2 regions of the Roseateles sp. NT4 genome follow, and region 2 is predicted to be linked to the other one. Evidence: predicted binding sites of a transcription regulator. Region 2 holds the regulator's gene; the other holds the start of a gene.

Region 1 (8,044 bases), 1.1 Mb from region 2:
ACGCGCGGAAGGCGTTGGGCTGAGCTCGGTGAATCAGGCCGAGCGGAAGACTTGGATCGTCCAGCGAATTCGCGAAGGCGATTTCGAGAACATCCATGAGGCCTGGGCAGTCGTCGGCGGCGAGTACAACTCGTTGGAAGCGTTGCCCTTCGGCTTGAAGACAAGGCCGAATCACATCTTTTCTGATTTCATGGACAACAAGCTGACGGGTCCTGCTTCGGTTCAGGCCTTGTTGGATGCTGTCTTGGAAGTCCCCGATACGCCTTAGCCGCTGTGCTTGGTTGGCGCTAGATTGCCTCGACTTCTAGCAGCAAGCGCTCGAGGCCCTCTTCAGTACCTCGGCGGCGCTGCTTGATGTCCATATGACCGTCCAGGTAGGCGAGCTGCTCGGTCAGCTTGAGCGTCGAGCCTGAAGCACTGTCTGAGAATTCCACGGTGACGAGGGAGGCCGACAGCGCGCGGCCGCCCATCGCCATCGAATACGCGAAGACGATGCGCGCGTTCGCCACGATGTCGAGGAAGACCTTGTCAACGGCCAGCGGTGTGCCGTCATCGAGCTGGCTGCGGTAGATCTCGAAGCCGCCGGGGCGGAAGTCCATGCTGAACTCGGTGGCGCCGGTCTCGGCATGGCAGTCGTTCCAGCGCTGCTTGGCGGCCGGGTCGGCCCAGGCGGCGAAGACTCGGGCGGCCGAGGCCTTGAAGCGGCGCTCCAGTACAAAGCTGGTGTGGGCGGTGGGCGTCGTCATGGCTTGTCCTGTGATTCGAGAAGTGCTTCGAGGGCGTCGAACTGGCGGTGCCACTGCGCCTTGCGCTCGGCCACCCAGTTCTCGAGCCCCCCAAAGGCATCCGGTGCGATGCGGTAGGTGCGCACGCGGCCGGCCTTGTCCGACTGCACGACCCCGCCGGCCTCCAGCACGGCCAGGTGCTTGACCGCCGAGGGCAGGCGCAGCGCCAGCGGCCGTGCGAGGTCGGACACCGAGGCCGGCCCGCGGCTGAGCTGGTCCACCATGGCGCGGCGGTTGCCGTCGGCCAGGGCGACAAAGAGGCGGTCCAGGCGCTCAGTCGGCGAGGAAGCGAGCGGGGACGGCATGGTGCAGCGGGTAGTAGGGGAAGACCGGGCGCGCCTCGACGATGACGCGCCAGACCGAGGGGCGGGCCAACAGGCGTTCGAAGTAGGCGGACAGCCGCACGTGCTCGGCGGAGAACGGACGGATGGTGCTGGCGTAGAACAAGGCCGGCGCGGCCGCGCAGTCGGCCATGGTGAAGCCATCGCCGGCCGCCCAGTCGTGAGGGCCCATGCGGCCCTCGATCAGGTCGTAGGCCCGGCCCAGGGCGGCAACGGCGTCGGACTGGGCCTTGGCATCGCGCTCGGCTTCGGGGCGCAGCTGCTGGGCGATGTAGCGCTGCATGGGGTCCATCACATAGCAGTCGAAAAGACGATCCCACAGCCGCACCTGCAGCCGTGCGTCGAAACCTTCGGGCAGCAACTGATGGCGCTCGCGATCCAGGTATTCGATCTGGATGGAGGTTTCCGGCACGACGCGCTCGCCATCCACGAGCAGCGGGATCTTGGCTGTCGGCCAGAGTTCGGCGTAGGCCGCTCGCGCGGCCGGATCGCCCAGATTGACCAGGCGGGCCTCGAAGGGCGTACCGTGCTCGTACAGCGCGATCAGCACCTTCCAGCAGTGCGAGGAGAGGGGATGGGAGTGCAGCGTCAGGGCCATGGCTCGCTTTCAGTTTCCGATACGGCTAAGTGTATGGAAACTTTCTTTGATTGGAAACTGTCGCGGCAAACAAAAGCGGGCTGGGGCCCGCTTTCGCTTGAGGAGACTTGCTTCAGTCTTCCACCACCGCAGCCACCTGCAGCTGCTTGTTGATGCGCAGCGCCACCAGCGTGGCCAGGCAACCCGACATCAGATAGGCCGTCAGCGACAGCAGGCCGAACTGCGAGGACAGGTACAGGGCCACCACAGGCGCGAAGGCGGCGCCCAGCAGCCAGGCCATGTCGGCCGTCAGGGCCGCGCCGGTGTAGCGGAAGTGGGGCAGGAAGTTGGACGTCACTGACCCGGCCGACTGGCCGTAGGACAGGCCCAGCAGCACGAAGCCGATCAGGATGAAGGCCGCCTGGCCGGGCTTGCCGCCGCCCAGCATAAAGGGCGCGAACAGCGCAAAGATGCCGATGCACACGGCCATGGTGCCGAGATAGCTGCGGCGGCCGATCTTGTCGGCGATGAGGCCGGACATGGGCATGGACACGGCACCGAAGGCGGCGCCCAGCAGCTCCATCTTCATGAAATCCTGGATGCCCTGCGGGTCGGACAGCGCCACCCAGGACAACGGGAACACGGTCACCAGGTGGAAGAGGGCATAGCTGGCCAGGGCGGCAAAGGCGCCGATGACGACGTGATGGCCCTGGGCCGGCAGCAGCTCGCGCAGATAGGCGGGGTCGAGCTCATGCTCCTCCATGCGCTTCTCGTACTCGTGCGTGACCACCAGGCGCAGGCGCGCGAACAGGGCGACGACGTTGATGGCGAAGGCGGTGAAGAAGGGGAAGCGCCAGCCCCAGGACAGGAAGTCCTTGGCCTCCAGGCTGCCGTAGACGTAGATGAAGACGCTGGAGGCCACCAGGAAGCCCAGCGGCGCGCCCAGCTGACCCAGCATGGCGTACCAGCCGCGGCGGTGCTGCGGGGCGTTCAGGGCCAGCAGGGAGGGCAGGCCGTCCCAGGAGCCACCGAGGGCGATGCCCTGGCCGACACGGCACAGGGCCAGCAGCCAGACGGCGGTGGCGCCGACTTCGGCATAGCCCGGCAGCAGGCCCATGCCGACGGTGGAGCAGCCCAGCAGGAAGAGGGCGGCGGTCAGCTTGGTCGAGCGGCCGAAATGGCGCTGGATGGACATGCCGATCAGCGTGCCGACCGGTCGGACGACGAAAGCCAGCGCAAAGACCAGGAAGGCGTAGAGGATGCCGGTCAGCTTGTCGGCGAAGGGGAAGAAGACTTGCGGGAAGACCAGCACCGAGGCGATGCCGAACACAAAAAAGTCGAAATATTCGGACGCACGGCCGATGATGACGCCCACCGCGATGTCGCCGGGGGCCAGATCCTCGTCGCTGCGGGTGGTCAGCGGACCGGATTGGGGGCTAGGGAAGGTACTACCTGCAACTGCCATTTCGAGCTTGTCTCCGTCTGTGCCTTGGACAAAATGTCCAATCGTTGATTTGCCTCAATCAACTTACATTCCGTCGCTGCCCGCAAGATCGTTAACCCTCGCGCGCCTCTCAGGATGTACCCCAACAAGTCTCTCCTTACAAGCGCCCTGGTTGTGTCAGCCAGCTTCGCTTTGTCCGGCTGCGACTGGATCGTGATGAAGCCGCATGGCGACATCGCGAACCAGCAGGCGCAGCTCATCGTCACCTCGACGCTGCTGATGCTGCTGATCATCGTTCCGGTGATCGCGCTGACGCTGTTCTTTGCCTTCCGTTACCGGCAATCGAACACCGAGGCGACGTATGCGCCGGACTGGGACCACTCCACCCGCCTGGAACTCGTCATCTGGGGCGCGCCGCTGCTGATCATCATCGCGCTGGGCGCCATCACCTGGATCAGCACCCACAAGCTCGACCCCTTCCGCCCGCTGGACCGCATTTCGGAAGGCAAGCCGCTGGCCGCCGACGTGAAGCCGCTGGAGGTCTATGCCGTCTCCATGGACTGGAAGTGGCTGTTCATCTACCCCGAGCAGGGCATTGCCACCGTCAACGAGCTGGCCGCGCCGGTGGACCGCCCCATCCACTTCCGCTTCACGTCCACCAGCGTGATGAACACCTTCTACGTGCCCGCCCTGGCCGGCATGATCTACACCATGCCGGGCATGGAGACCCAGCTGCACGCCATCATCAACAAGGCTGGCGTGTATGACGGCATCTCGGCCCATTACAGCGGCGCCGGCTTCTCGGACATGCGCTTCAAGTTCCACGGCCTGAGCGACGAAGAATTCGCCCGCTGGGTCGAATCCGGCAAGGCCGGGGGGGCCAAGCTGACGCGCGAGGACTACCTCAAGCTGGAGCAGCCCAGCACCAAGGAAGCCGTGCGCCGCTACGCCAGCGTCGAGCCGGGCCTGTGGGGCGCCATCGTCGACCGCTGCGTCGACGGCAAGAAGATGTGCGCGAGCCAGATGATGGCCATCGACGCCGCCGGCGGCGCCGGCAAGGGCGGCCTGGCCAGCACCATGCGCAGCCCCTGGCGCGATGCCGAGGGTGGCCTGCGCGAGCGCACCGTCGTCGCCGGCCTGTGCACGCCTGCCAACCCGCTGGGTCTGCCCGTCGAGACCGCCGATGCGTCGGCCGTCTCCCCGGCCTCGCAGAAGAACTGAGTCCTCCGATGTCCAATCCCGTTGTTGCCCAACACCAGGCGCTCGACAAGCTGCATCCCATCCTCGGCCGCCTGGGCTGGGATTCGCTGCCGCTGCACGAGCCCATCCTCGTCGCCACCTTCATTGCCGTCGCCCTGGGTGGCCTCGCCGTCTTCTTCCTGATCACGAAGTTCAAGCTCTGGGGCCATCTGTGGCGCGACTGGATCACCAGCATCGACCACAAGAAGATCGGCATCATGTACATGATCCTGGGCGTGATCATGCTGCTGCGCGGCTTTGCCGACGCGCTGATGATGCGGGCCCACCAGGCCATGGCCTTCGGCGACAACGCCGGCTTCCTGCCCCCGCACCACTACGACCAGGTCTTCACCGCCCACGGCGTCATCATGATCTTCTTCGTCGCGATGCCTTTCGTGACGGGCCTGATGAACTATGTCGTGCCGCTGCAGGTCGGCGCGCGCGACGTGGCCTTCCCCTTCCTGAACAACTTCAGCTTCTGGATGACGGTGGGCGGCGCCATCCTGGTCATGATCTCGCTGTTCGTCGGCGAGTTCGCCAAGACCGGCTGGCTGGCCTTCCCGCCGCTGTCGGGCATCCTGGCGAGCCCTGACCCCGGGGTGGACTACTACCTGTGGTCATTGCAGATCGCGGGGGTAGGGACGACGCTGTCGGGCATCAACCTGATCGCCACCATCATCAAGATGCGTGCGCCTGGCATGACCATGATGAAGATGCCCGTCTTCACGTGGACGTCGCTGTGCACCAACGTGCTCATCGTCGCCAGCTTCCCCGTGCTGGCCGCGGCCCTCGCGCTGCTGACCGCCGACCGCTACCTCGGTACCAACTTCTTCACCAACGACCTTGGCGGCAACGCCATGCTCTACGTGAACCTGATCTGGATCTGGGGCCACCCCGAGGTCTACATCCTGATCCTGCCCATCTTCGGCGTGTTCTCCGAAGTGGTGTCCACGTTCAGCCAGAAGAAGCTGTTCGGCTACGCGTCCATGGTCTATGCCACGGTCGTCATCACCATCCTGTCCTACCTCGTCTGGCTGCACCACTTCTTCACGATGGGCTCGGGCGCCAGCGTGAACTCGTTCTTCGGCATCACGACGATGATCATCTCGATCCCGACGGGCGCCAAGATCTTCAACTGGCTGTTCACCATGTACCGTGGCCGCATCCAGTTCGAGGTGCCCATGCTGTGGACGGTGGGCTTCATGATCACCTTCACGATCGGTGGCATGACCGGCGTGCTGCTGGCCGTGCCGGCGGCCGACTTCGTGCTGCACAACAGCCTGTTCCTGATCGCCCACTTCCACAACGTCATCATCGGCGGCGTGGTGTTTGGCGTGTTCGCCGGCATCAACTACTGGTTCCCCAAGGCCTTTGGCTTCCGCCTGGACGCCTTCTGGGGCAAGGTCTCGTTCTGGTGCTGGTTCATCGGCTTCTGGCTGGCCTTCACACCGCTGTATGTGCTGGGTCTGATGGGCATCACGCGCCGCGTCAGCCACTTCGACGACATGACGTTGCAGCCCTATTTCGTCGTCGCCGCCATTGGCGCGGGCTTGGTGGCTCTGGGCATCGGCGCCTTCCTGATCCAGATCGCCGTCAGCATCCTGCGCCGCAAGGAACTGGCCGATACGACGGGCGACATCTGGGGTGGCCGCACGCTGGAGTGGTCCACGTCCTCGCCGCCGCCGGACTACAACTTCGCCTTCACGCCCATTGCCCACGAGATGGACGCCTGGTACGACATGAAGCAGCGCGGCGCGGAGCGCCCGACGACCGGTTTCGTGCCCATCCACATGCCCAAGAACACCGGCGCCGGCTTCGTCATCGCCATGCTGGCCACGCTGATGGGCTTCGCGCTGATCTGGCATATGTGGTGGATCGCGGCCTTCAGCTTCGCGGCGACGGTCATTGCGGCCATCGTGCACACCTTCAACTACGACCGCGACTACCACATCCCGGCTGATGCGGTGACCCGCACCGAGGACGAGCGCACCCGTGCCCTCGCGTCCGCTGCCTGACCGGGAGACCTCTGACATGTCTGCAACCATTGCCACGCACGTGAACGGCACGCCGGTCTACTACGACCACAGCGGCGAGCACCATCCGCCCGGCAGCACCATGCTGGGCTTCTGGCTCTACCTGATGAGCGACTGCCTCATCTTTGCGGTGCTGTTCGCCGTCTACGCCGTGCTGGGCCGCTCCTATGCGGCCGGCCCGTCGGGCGCCGACCTGTTCGACCTGCCGCTGGTGGCCGTCAACACGGCCCTGCTGCTGTTCTCGTCCATCACCTACGGCTTCGCGATGATCGCGATGCAGGCCCGCAAGAAGGGGCAGCTGCTGGCCTGGCTGGCCATCACCGGCCTGTTCGGCCTGGGATTCCTCGGCATCGAGCTGTTCGAGTTCCACCACCTCATCCACGAAGGCGCGGGCCCGCAGCGCAGCGCCTTCCTGTCCAGCTTCTTCACGCTGGTCGGCACCCACGGCCTGCACGTCACATTCGGCACCATCTGGCTGGTCACGCTGATGTTCCAGGTCAAGAAGCTGGGCCTGACGCCCGCCAACCGCCGCCGCCTGATGTGCCTGTCGATGTTCTGGCACTTCCTGGACGTCGTCTGGATCGGCGTCTTCACCTTCGTCTATCTCATGGGGGTGCTGTGATGGCCGGCCATGCACATGATCACGCGCACGGTCACGACGACCACCTCGATGGCGAGGAAGACTTCCACGTCAGCTACAAGGGCTACGCGACGGGCTTCATCCTGTCCGTCATCCTGACCGCCATTCCCTTCTGGCTCGTCATGGCCAAGGTGCTGCCCAGCCCCAAGATGACCGGCTTCATCATCCTCGGCTTCGCCGCCGTGCAGATGGTGGTGCACATGATCTATTTCCTGCACATGAACGCCAAGGTCGAGCAGGGCTGGTCCATGCTGGCCCTGGTGTTCACGGCCGCCCTGGTCGTCATCATGCTGTCGGGCTCGGTGTGGGTCATGTATCACATGAACACCAACATGATGCCGACGCCGGACCCGGCCGCCATGCGCAATATGTGATGGCTCGCGCCGCGCGCATCGCATTGATCGTTGCCGCGGCGCTGTCGAGCATCGGCTTTCTGGCGCTGGCTGCGTGGCAGGTCCAGCGCCTGGGCTGGAAGGAAGACCTGATCGCGCGCGTCGGGCAGCGGGTCCACGCGGAGCCGGTGGCGGCACCGCCCGCTTCGGCCAGTGTTTCCAAAGACGACGAATACCGTCGGGTGCGCCTGCGCGGCCAGTTTGAGCCGCGCGAAGCTTTGGTGCAGGCCACCACGGAGCTGGGCGGCGGCTTCTGGGTCATCGCACCACTGCGGCTGGAGGACGGCAGCGCCATCCTTGTCAACCGCGGCTTCGTGCCGCCCGAGCAGCGTGCGCCCGAACAGCATGCTGCCCCCTCGGGTCCGGTCGAACTGCTCGGCCTGCTGCGCCTGACCGAGACCGGTGGCGGCCCGCTGCGCAAGAACGCGCCCGCCGAAGGTCGCTGGTACTCGCGTGACGTGGCCGGCATCGCGACCCAACTCGGCGTGGTGGACAAAGCTGCACCTTACTTCGTCGACGAGACCGCCGACCCCGCCCAGCCGCAGCGCTGGCCGCGTCCCGGCCTGACGGTCCTGCATTTCGCCAACAATCAC
Region 2 (8,044 bases):
CGGGTGCTGCAGGAGCGCGTCGTGCGGCCGGTGGGCAGCAACGAGGCCGTGGCGGTGGATGTGCGCGTGCTGTCGGCCACCCACCGCGACCTGGAGCTGGCCATGAGCGAGGGCCTGTTCCGGCCTGACCTCTACTACCGCCTCAATGTCGTCAAGCTGCAGCTGCCGGCCCTGGCCGAGAGGCGCGAGGACATTGCGCTGCTGGCCCAGCATTTTTTGCTGACGCTGGCCGGGCGGCATCGCAAGCCGGTCAAGGGCTTTGCCCCCGATGCACTGGAGGCCCTGGTGACGGCGCCTTGGCCGGGCAATGTGCGCCAGCTCTTCAACGTCGTCGAGCAGGTCTGCGTGCTGGCGACGGCGCCGCTGGTGCCGCTGGCCCAGGTGCAGCGCGCGCTGCAGATGCCGCCGGCCGAGGTGCTGAACTACCAGCATGCCAAGCAGCGCTTCGAGCGCGACTACCTGAACCAGCTGCTGAAGCTGACCTCGGGCCAGGTGGCCGAGGCCGCGCGCCTGGCGGATCGCAACCGCACCGAGTTCTATCGCCTGCTGCAAAAGCATGGCCTGGACCCGCAGCTCTTCCGCGCGGATGCGGCCCCCCTAGCTCAGCCGTCGGATTCCGGCGACAGAAAATTGTCAGACGAATCAAGCGCTTAGCGTTTCGGTGGGCTGGCCTGTCGCCACCCGGCGACAAAACCGGCCCGCGGACCGCCGGCGCGTTCGTGAGAAATTCCTCAAGTGGTTGATTTGGAATGGATTTTCAGAGCTGGCACGGGCTTTGCGCTAAGGCGGTAGTGGTGCCACCCGGCATTGCTTCCGATTCACGCATCCTCAGGAGATCTGCATGCGACAAACCTCGACCTTCGCCCGACTGCTGACCGCCACGCTGATGGCGGGTGCCGCGACCGCGAGCTTCGCGGCCGAACAAGCACCGGCGCCCGCTGACGCCCCGGTCCAGCAAGTGGCGCAGGCCCAGCCGGCCGGCGATGCCGCCATCACCAGCCAGGCCCAGGCTGCCCTGCAAAAGGACAAGGACCTGCAGGCCCTGCCCCTGACCGTCAGCACCACCGGCGGCGTGGTTGTCCTGAAGGGCGTCGCGCCCACCGCTGACCTGGCCCAGAAGGCCGTGCTGCTGGTGCAGGCCGTGTCGGGCGTGAAGGAAGTGCGTAGCGAGATCAAGGTCGGCTGACGCCATACCTTGCATCTCGAGGCCCCGCGCGCCCCCGCGGGGCCTTTTTGCGTCAGCAGCGGCTGTTGTTGACCAGCGCCTGGAGGCCGGCTTGGTTGAGGATGCGCAGCTGGCGCTGCTTGACCTCCATCAGCCCGTCGTCCTGGAACTTGGAGAAGGTGCGGCTGACGGTCTCGAGCTTGAGGCCGAGATAGCTGCCGATCTCCTCGCGCGTCATGCGCAGCACCAGGCTGCTCGGCGAGAAGCCGCGCGCCTGCAGTCGTTGCGTCAGATTGAGCAGGAAGGCCGCCAGCCTCTCCTCGGCGCGCATATTGCCGAGCAGCAGCATGACGCCATGGTCGCGCACGATCTCGCGGCTCATGATCTTGTGGAACTGGTGCTGCAGCACGGTGAACTCGCGCGACAGCTCCTCCAGCTGCGTGTACGGAATGACGCAGACCGACGAGTCCTCCAGCGCGACGGCGTCGCAGTGGTGATGGTCGCTGCTGATGCCGTCCAGGCCGAGCAGCTCGCCGGCCATCTGGAAGCCCGTGACCTGGTCGCGCCCATCCTCGCTGCCGACGCAGGTCTTGAAGAAACCGGTGCGCACCGCGTAGAGCGCCTCGAAGCGCTCGCCGTTGCGGAACAGATGCTCGCCGCGTGCTACGTTGCGGCGCCGGTCCACCAGGCCGTCCAGCTGGTCCAGCTCGCTGGCGTTCAGCCCCACCGGCAGGCAGAGTTCGCGCAGATTGCAGCTCGCGCAGGCGACCTTGAGGGGCTCGACAGTGGTGGGTGCAGTGGCCATGTCGGGAATTATCGGCATGGGCATCGCGCGGGGCAGGGTGGTCAGCATGAAATGCATTGTTCGCCGCCGCACCCGCACTGTCCTTGACCTGGATCAAGGCCGCTGAAGTCGCTGCTGGGCACAGTGGCGGCATGGCTGCCGTCACCGACAAACCCCTGGACCCCGAACTGCTGCGCCGCCACGACGTGGCCGGCCCGCGCTACACCTCCTACCCGACGGCCGATCGCTTCGTCGAGGCTCATCAGGCGCCCCAGCATCTGCAGGCGCTGGCCCTGCGCGGCACGATCCAGCCGCTGTCGGTCTATGTGCACATCCCTTTTTGCGAGCAGCTCTGCTATTACTGCGCCTGCAACAAGATCATCACCCGCCACCATGAGAGGGCGCGCCCTTACCTGGACCTGCTGGGTGTCGAGATGGACCTCGTGGCAGAGGCCCTGGGCGGTGCGGCACCGGTGTCGCAGCTGCACCTGGGGGGCGGTTCGCCGACCTTCCTGTCCGACGACGAGCTCAGCCTGCTGATGGACATGCTGCGGCGGCGCTTCCGGCTGCTGCCCGGCGCCGAACTGTCCATCGAGGTGGACCCGCGCACCGTCGATGCGGCGCGGCTGGCCCATCTGCGCATGCTGGGCTTCAACCGGCTGTCCTTCGGTGTGCAGGACTTCGACGCCGGTGTGCAGAAGGCGGTGCATCGGGTGCAGCCGCTGGAGTCCGTCGCCGCGCTGATGCAATCGGCGCGCGAGCTGGGTTTCGCGTCCCTCAGCGTCGACCTGATCTATGGCCTGCCGCTGCAGACGCCGGCCAGCTTCGCCCGCACCATCGCCCAGGTGGCCGGGCTGCGGCCCGATCGCATCGCGATGTATGCCTATGCCCATCTGCCGCAGCGCTTCAAGCCGCAGCGTCGCATCGTCGCCGAGCTGCTGCCGCCGGCCGGGGACAAGCTGGCCATGCTGTCGGGTGCCATCAGCGCCCTGCTCGGCGAGGGCTATGCCTACATCGGCATGGACCACTTCGCGCTGCCGGGCGACCCGCTGGCCGTCGCCAAGCGCCAGGGCCTGCTGCATCGCAACTTCCAGGGCTATTCGACGCAGCCGGACTGCGATCTCGTCGGCCTGGGCGTGTCGGCCATCAGCCGCGTCGGCGCCACCTATGCGCAGAACGCCAAGACCCTGGCCGACTACGAGGATGCGCTGAACCAGCGCCAGCTGCCCGTGCAGCGCGGCCTGGCGCTGAACCGCGACGACCTGGTGCGGCGCGCCGTCATCATGGCGCTGATGTGCCAGGGCCGGCTGGAATTCGAGTCCATCGCCACGTCCTACCTGGTCGACGTCCAGGCCTATTTCGCGCCCGAACTGGAACGCCTGGTGGCGCTCGCCGCTCAGGGCCTGGTGGCGCTGGAGCCCGGTGCCATCCAGGTGACGCCGCTGGGCTGGTATTTCGTGCGCGCCGTGGCCATGGTGTTTGACCGCTATTGCCAGGCCGACGCGGGCCGCGAGCGCTTCTCCAAGATCATCTGATGGGCCTGGATGCGGCGCTGATCGCCTCGGCCGCGTTGATGGGCCTGGCCGTTACGCCGCATTGCGCCGCCATGTGCAGCGCGCCCTGTGCCCTGGCCGCCGGGCCGCGGCCGGTGAGGCTGCTCGTCGGGCGGCTGCTGGGCTATTCAGCCGCAGGCGCGGTGGCCGCGGCATCGGCACAGGCGCTGGCCACTGCGTCGAGTCGCGTCCTGCTGCTGCAACCCGCCTGGGCCCTGCTGCAGGCGGGCATGCTGCTGCTGGGCCTGACGCTGCTGGCGCGCGGCCGGGTGCCGGCGTGGCTGGGCACGGTGCGCTGGCGCCCCGCGCCGCGGCATGCCTTCGCGACCGGACTCGCCTGGGTTGCCATGCCCTGCGGCCTGCTGCACGCGGCACTCCTGCTGGCCGGGCTGTCGGGCTCGCCCGGCAGCGGCGCGCTGGCCATGGCCGGCTTTGCGCTGGCCAGCACGCCGGGCCTCGCCATCGCGCCGCTGTGGCGGGCGCGGCTGCTCAAGCGTGGCGCGGGTGGAGACGTGCTGGCCCTGCGTCTGGCCGGACTGGGCCTCGCAGCCGGTGCGGGCTGGGGGCTGGCGCAAGGCATATGGCATGGGATCCGGCTGGCCTGCTGAGGCGGCCATAAACTCGCCGGGTTTCGTTTTTGTCTCGAAAGCCCACAAGCCATGTACCAACACATCAAGGTGCCTGAAGGCGGCCAGAAGATCACCGCCAATGCCGACTTCTCGCTGAATGTGCCGAACAACCCCATCATTCCCTACATCGAGGGTGATGGCACGGGCCTGGACATCACGCCCGTCATGCTGAAGGTGGTGGACGCGGCCGTGGCCAAGGCCTATGGCGGCTCGAAGAAGATCCACTGGATGGAGATCTACGCCGGCGAGAAGAGCACCCGGGTCTACGGCCCCGACGTCTGGCTGCCGGAAGAGACGCTGCAGGTCGTCAAGGACTACATCGTCTCCATCAAGGGCCCGCTGACGACGCCGGTCGGCGGTGGCATCCGCTCGCTGAATGTCACGCTGCGCCAGGAACTGGACCTCTACGTCTGCCTGCGCCCCGTGCAGTATTTCGACGGCGTGCCCAGCCCCGTGAAGGAGCCCCACAAGGTCGACATGGTCATCTTCCGCGAGAACTCGGAAGACATCTACGCCGGCATCGAGTACGAGGCCGAGAGCGACAAGGCGAAGAAGCTCATCAAGTTCCTGCAGGACGAGATGGGCGTCAAGAAGATCCGCTTCCCCGAAACCTCCGGCATCGGTGTGAAGCCGGTCAGCCGCGAAGGCACCGAGCGCCTGGTGCGCAAGGCCATCCAGTACGCCATCGACAACGACAAGCCCAGCGTCACCATCGTGCACAAGGGCAACATCATGAAGTTCACCGAAGGTGCCTTCCGTGACTGGGCCTACGCGCTGGCGCAGAAGGAATTCGGCGCCGAGCCCATCGACGGCGGCCCGTGGTGCAAGGTCAAGAACCCCAAGACCGGCAAGTCCATCACCATCAAGGACGTCATCGCCGACGCCTTCCTGCAGCAGATCATCCTGCGCCCCGCGGAGTACAGCGTCATCGCCACGCTGAACCTGAACGGCGACTACGTCTCCGACGCTCTGGCCGCCCAGGTCGGCGGCATCGGCATCGCGCCGGGCGCCAACATGAGCGACTCCATCGCCATGTTCGAGGCCACCCACGGCACGGCGCCCAAGTACGCCGGCAAGGACTATGTGAACCCCGGCTCCGAGATCCTGTCGGCCGAGATGATGCTGCGCCACATGGGCTGGACAGCTGCCGCCGACCTCATCATCAGCTCGATGGAAAAGGCCATCCTCAGCAAGAAGGTCACCTATGACTTCGCCCGCCTGATGGACGGCGCGACCCAGGTGTCCTGCTCGGGGTTTGGCCAGGTCATGATCGACTGCATGGAGTAAGCGACATCGGGCAAGGCCCGGTGTTCATCCATCGCCCCGCCTCGCGTCGTCGAGCGCGGGGCTTTTTGTCGCCCCGAAAAGGAAAACCCCGGCTCTGGGCCGGGGTTTGGGGCTGTCTCGCGGTGCTTCACGAGGCGGCTGTGATCGGCAATTGCAGGAGCAAACGCCTGGTTTCAGACTGTAAAGAAAGAAGCTGGCGATTGGCTTGCTGTCGGATTACGGACTTGCCCTGAGCGTGAAAACGCAACGCTGCTGCTAGGCAAAAAAAGGGCGCCCGACGGGCGCCCTTTTTGTTGCGGTGCAGCAGATCAGCCGGCCAGCGCTTGCAAGGCCGCGTTGAAGGTGGCGCTGGGGCGCATGACCTTGTCCAGCTTGGCCGTGTCCGGCAGGAAGTAGCCGCCGATGTCGGTCGGCTGGCCCTGGACGGCCTTCAGTTCCTCGGCGATCTTGGCTTCGTTGGCGGTCAGCGTGTCGGCCAGGGCCTTGAAGCGTGCGGCCAGTTCGGCGTCATCCTTCTGTGCGGCCAGTTCCTGGGCCCAGTACAGCGTCAGGTAGAAGTGGCTGCCGCGGTTGTCGATCTCGCCGGTCTTGGGGCTCGGGCCCTTGCCGTTGTCCAGCAGCTTGCCGGTGGCGGCGTCCAGGGCCTTGGCCAGCACCTTGGCCTTGGCGTTCTGGGTCTTGATGCCGACATCTTCGAGGCTGACGGCCAGGGCCAGGAATTCACCCAGCGAGTCCCAGCGCAGGTGGTTCTCTTCCACCAGCTGCTGCACGTGCTTGGGTGCCGAGCCGCCGGCGCCGGTCTCGTACATGCCGCCACCGGCCATCAGCGGCACGATGGACAGCATCTTGGCCGAGGTGCCCAGCTCCATGATGGGGAAGAGGTCGGTCAGGTAGTCGCGCAGGATGTTGCCGGTGGCGCTGATGGTGTCCAGGCCGCGGATGACGCGCTCCAGTGTGTAACGCATGGCGCGCACCTGGCTCATGATCTGGATGTCCAGGCCGGTCGTGTCGTGCTCGTGCAGATACATCTTGACCTTGCGGATCAGCTGGGCCTCGTGCGGGCGGTAGCTGTCCAGCCAGAAGACGACGGGCATGCCCGAGTTGCGGGCGCGGTTGACAGCCAGCTTGACCCAGTCGCGGATGGCGGCGTCCTTGCACTGGCACATGCGCCAGATGTCGCCCTGCTCGACCTCCTGGCTCAGCAGCACTTCGCCCGTTTCCAGGTCGGTGATGTTGGCGGTGCCGGCTTCGGTGATTTCAAACGTCTTGTCGTGCGAGCCGTATTCCTCGGCCTGCTGGGCCATCAGACCGACGTTGGGCACGGTGCCCATGGTCTTGGGATCGAAGGCGCCATGCCATTTGCAGAAGTTGATCATCTCCTGGTAGATGCGGGCGAAGGTCGACTCCGGCATCACGGCCTTGACATCCTTCAGGCGGCCGTCGGCGCCATACATCTTGCCGCCGCTGCGGATGGCCGCGGGCATGGAGGCGTCCACGATGATGTCGTTGGGCGAATGGAAGTTGGTGATGCCCTTGGCCGAGTCCACCATCGCCAGTTCGGGGCGGTGCTCGTGGCAGGCGTGCAGGTCACGCTTGATCTCGTCCTGGGTGCTTTGCGGCAGCGTGGCGATCTTGGTGTACAGGTCCACCATGCCGTTGTTGACGTTGACGCCCAGTTCGTCGAACAGCTTGGCGTGCTTGGCGAATGCGTCCTTGTAGAAGATCTTCACGCAGTGGCCGAACACGATGGGGTGGCTCACCTTCATCATGGTGGCCTTGACGTGCAGCGAGAACATCACGCCGGTCTTGCGCGCGTCCTCGATCTCCGTTTCGTAGAACTCGAGCAGGGCCTTCTTGCTCATGAACATCGAATCGATGACTTCGCGGTCCAGCAGCGAGACCTTGGGCTTGAGGATGATGGTCTTGCCGCTCTTGGTGATGAGCTCCATCTTCACGTCGCGGGCGCGGTCCAGGGTCATGGACTTTTCGCCGTGATAGAAGTCGCCGCCGTGCATATGCGACACATGCGAGCGCGAAGCCTGGCTCCAGGCGTCCATGCGGTGCGGGTTCTTGCGGGCGTATTCCTTGACGGCCTTGGGCGCGCGGCGGTCGGAGTTGCCTTCACGCAGCACCGGGTTCACGGCCGAGCCGATGCACTTGTTGTAGCGCGCGCGGATGTCCTTCTGCTCGTCGGTCTCGGGCTTCTCGGGGAAGTCGGGGATCTTGTAGCCCTTGTCCTGCAGTTCCTTGATCGCGGCCTTGAGCTGGGCCACCGAGGCGCTGATATTGGGCAGCTTGATGATGTTGGCTTCGGGCTTGAGCGTCAGCTTGCCCAGGGCGGCCAGGTTGTCGGGCGCACGCTGTTCTTCGGTCAGCAACTCGGGGAACTGGCCCAGGATGCGGCCGGCCACCGAGATGTCGCTGGTGACGACGTCGATGCCAGCTTGAGCCGCGAAGGCCTGAACGACCGGCAGCAGCGAGGCCGTGGCCAGGCGCGGTGCTTCATCGGTCAGGGTGTAAACAATCTGGGTCGTCTTTTCGGCGGTCATGAGCGTGGTCCGGTAAAGGGGGAATCCTTGCAGCGCGCAGCGGCCAGGTCGCCGCGCGCAAGCCATGGACTTTAGCA

What was found. Region 2 encodes FNR, which switches genes on or off when oxygen is low (the NO sensors DNR and NnrR bind a similar motif). Its sites were predicted from a motif close to TTGATNNNNATCAA; they were not measured.
Region 1: the regulator FNR is predicted to act here: its motif matches at 3,213-3,226, upstream of cyoA (ubiquinol oxidase subunit II).

The regions. Positions count from the first base shown of each region.
Region 1 is NZ_JBPZGZ010000001.1:395,890-403,933, forward strand. Features, by position in the region: gene ACS5PN_RS01820 (hypothetical protein) at 1-268, shown strand, start outside; gene purL (phosphoribosylformylglycinamidine synthase) at 1-23, shown strand, start outside; gene ACS5PN_RS01825 (SRPBCC family protein) at 288-746, opposite strand; gene ACS5PN_RS01830 (ArsR/SmtB family transcription factor) at 743-1,090, opposite strand; gene ACS5PN_RS01835 (glutathione S-transferase family protein) at 1,059-1,724, opposite strand; gene ACS5PN_RS01840 (MFS transporter) at 1,837-3,168, opposite strand; gene cyoA (ubiquinol oxidase subunit II) at 3,283-4,368, shown strand; gene cyoB (cytochrome o ubiquinol oxidase subunit I) at 4,377-6,401, shown strand; gene cyoC (cytochrome o ubiquinol oxidase subunit III) at 6,418-7,041, shown strand; gene cyoD (cytochrome o ubiquinol oxidase subunit IV) at 7,041-7,433, shown strand; gene ACS5PN_RS01865 (SURF1 family protein) at 7,433-8,044, shown strand, end outside.
Region 2 is NZ_JBPZGZ010000001.1:1,482,146-1,490,189, reverse strand. Features, by position in the region: gene ACS5PN_RS06950 (sigma 54-interacting transcriptional regulator) at 1-654, shown strand, start outside; gene ACS5PN_RS06945 (BON domain-containing protein) at 842-1,186, shown strand; gene fnr (fumarate/nitrate reduction transcriptional regulator Fnr) at 1,239-1,970, opposite strand; gene hemN (oxygen-independent coproporphyrinogen III oxidase) at 2,102-3,484, shown strand; gene ACS5PN_RS06930 (urease accessory protein UreH domain-containing protein) at 3,484-4,110, shown strand; gene icd (NADP-dependent isocitrate dehydrogenase) at 4,162-5,418, shown strand; gene ACS5PN_RS06920 (NADP-dependent isocitrate dehydrogenase) at 5,727-7,967, opposite strand.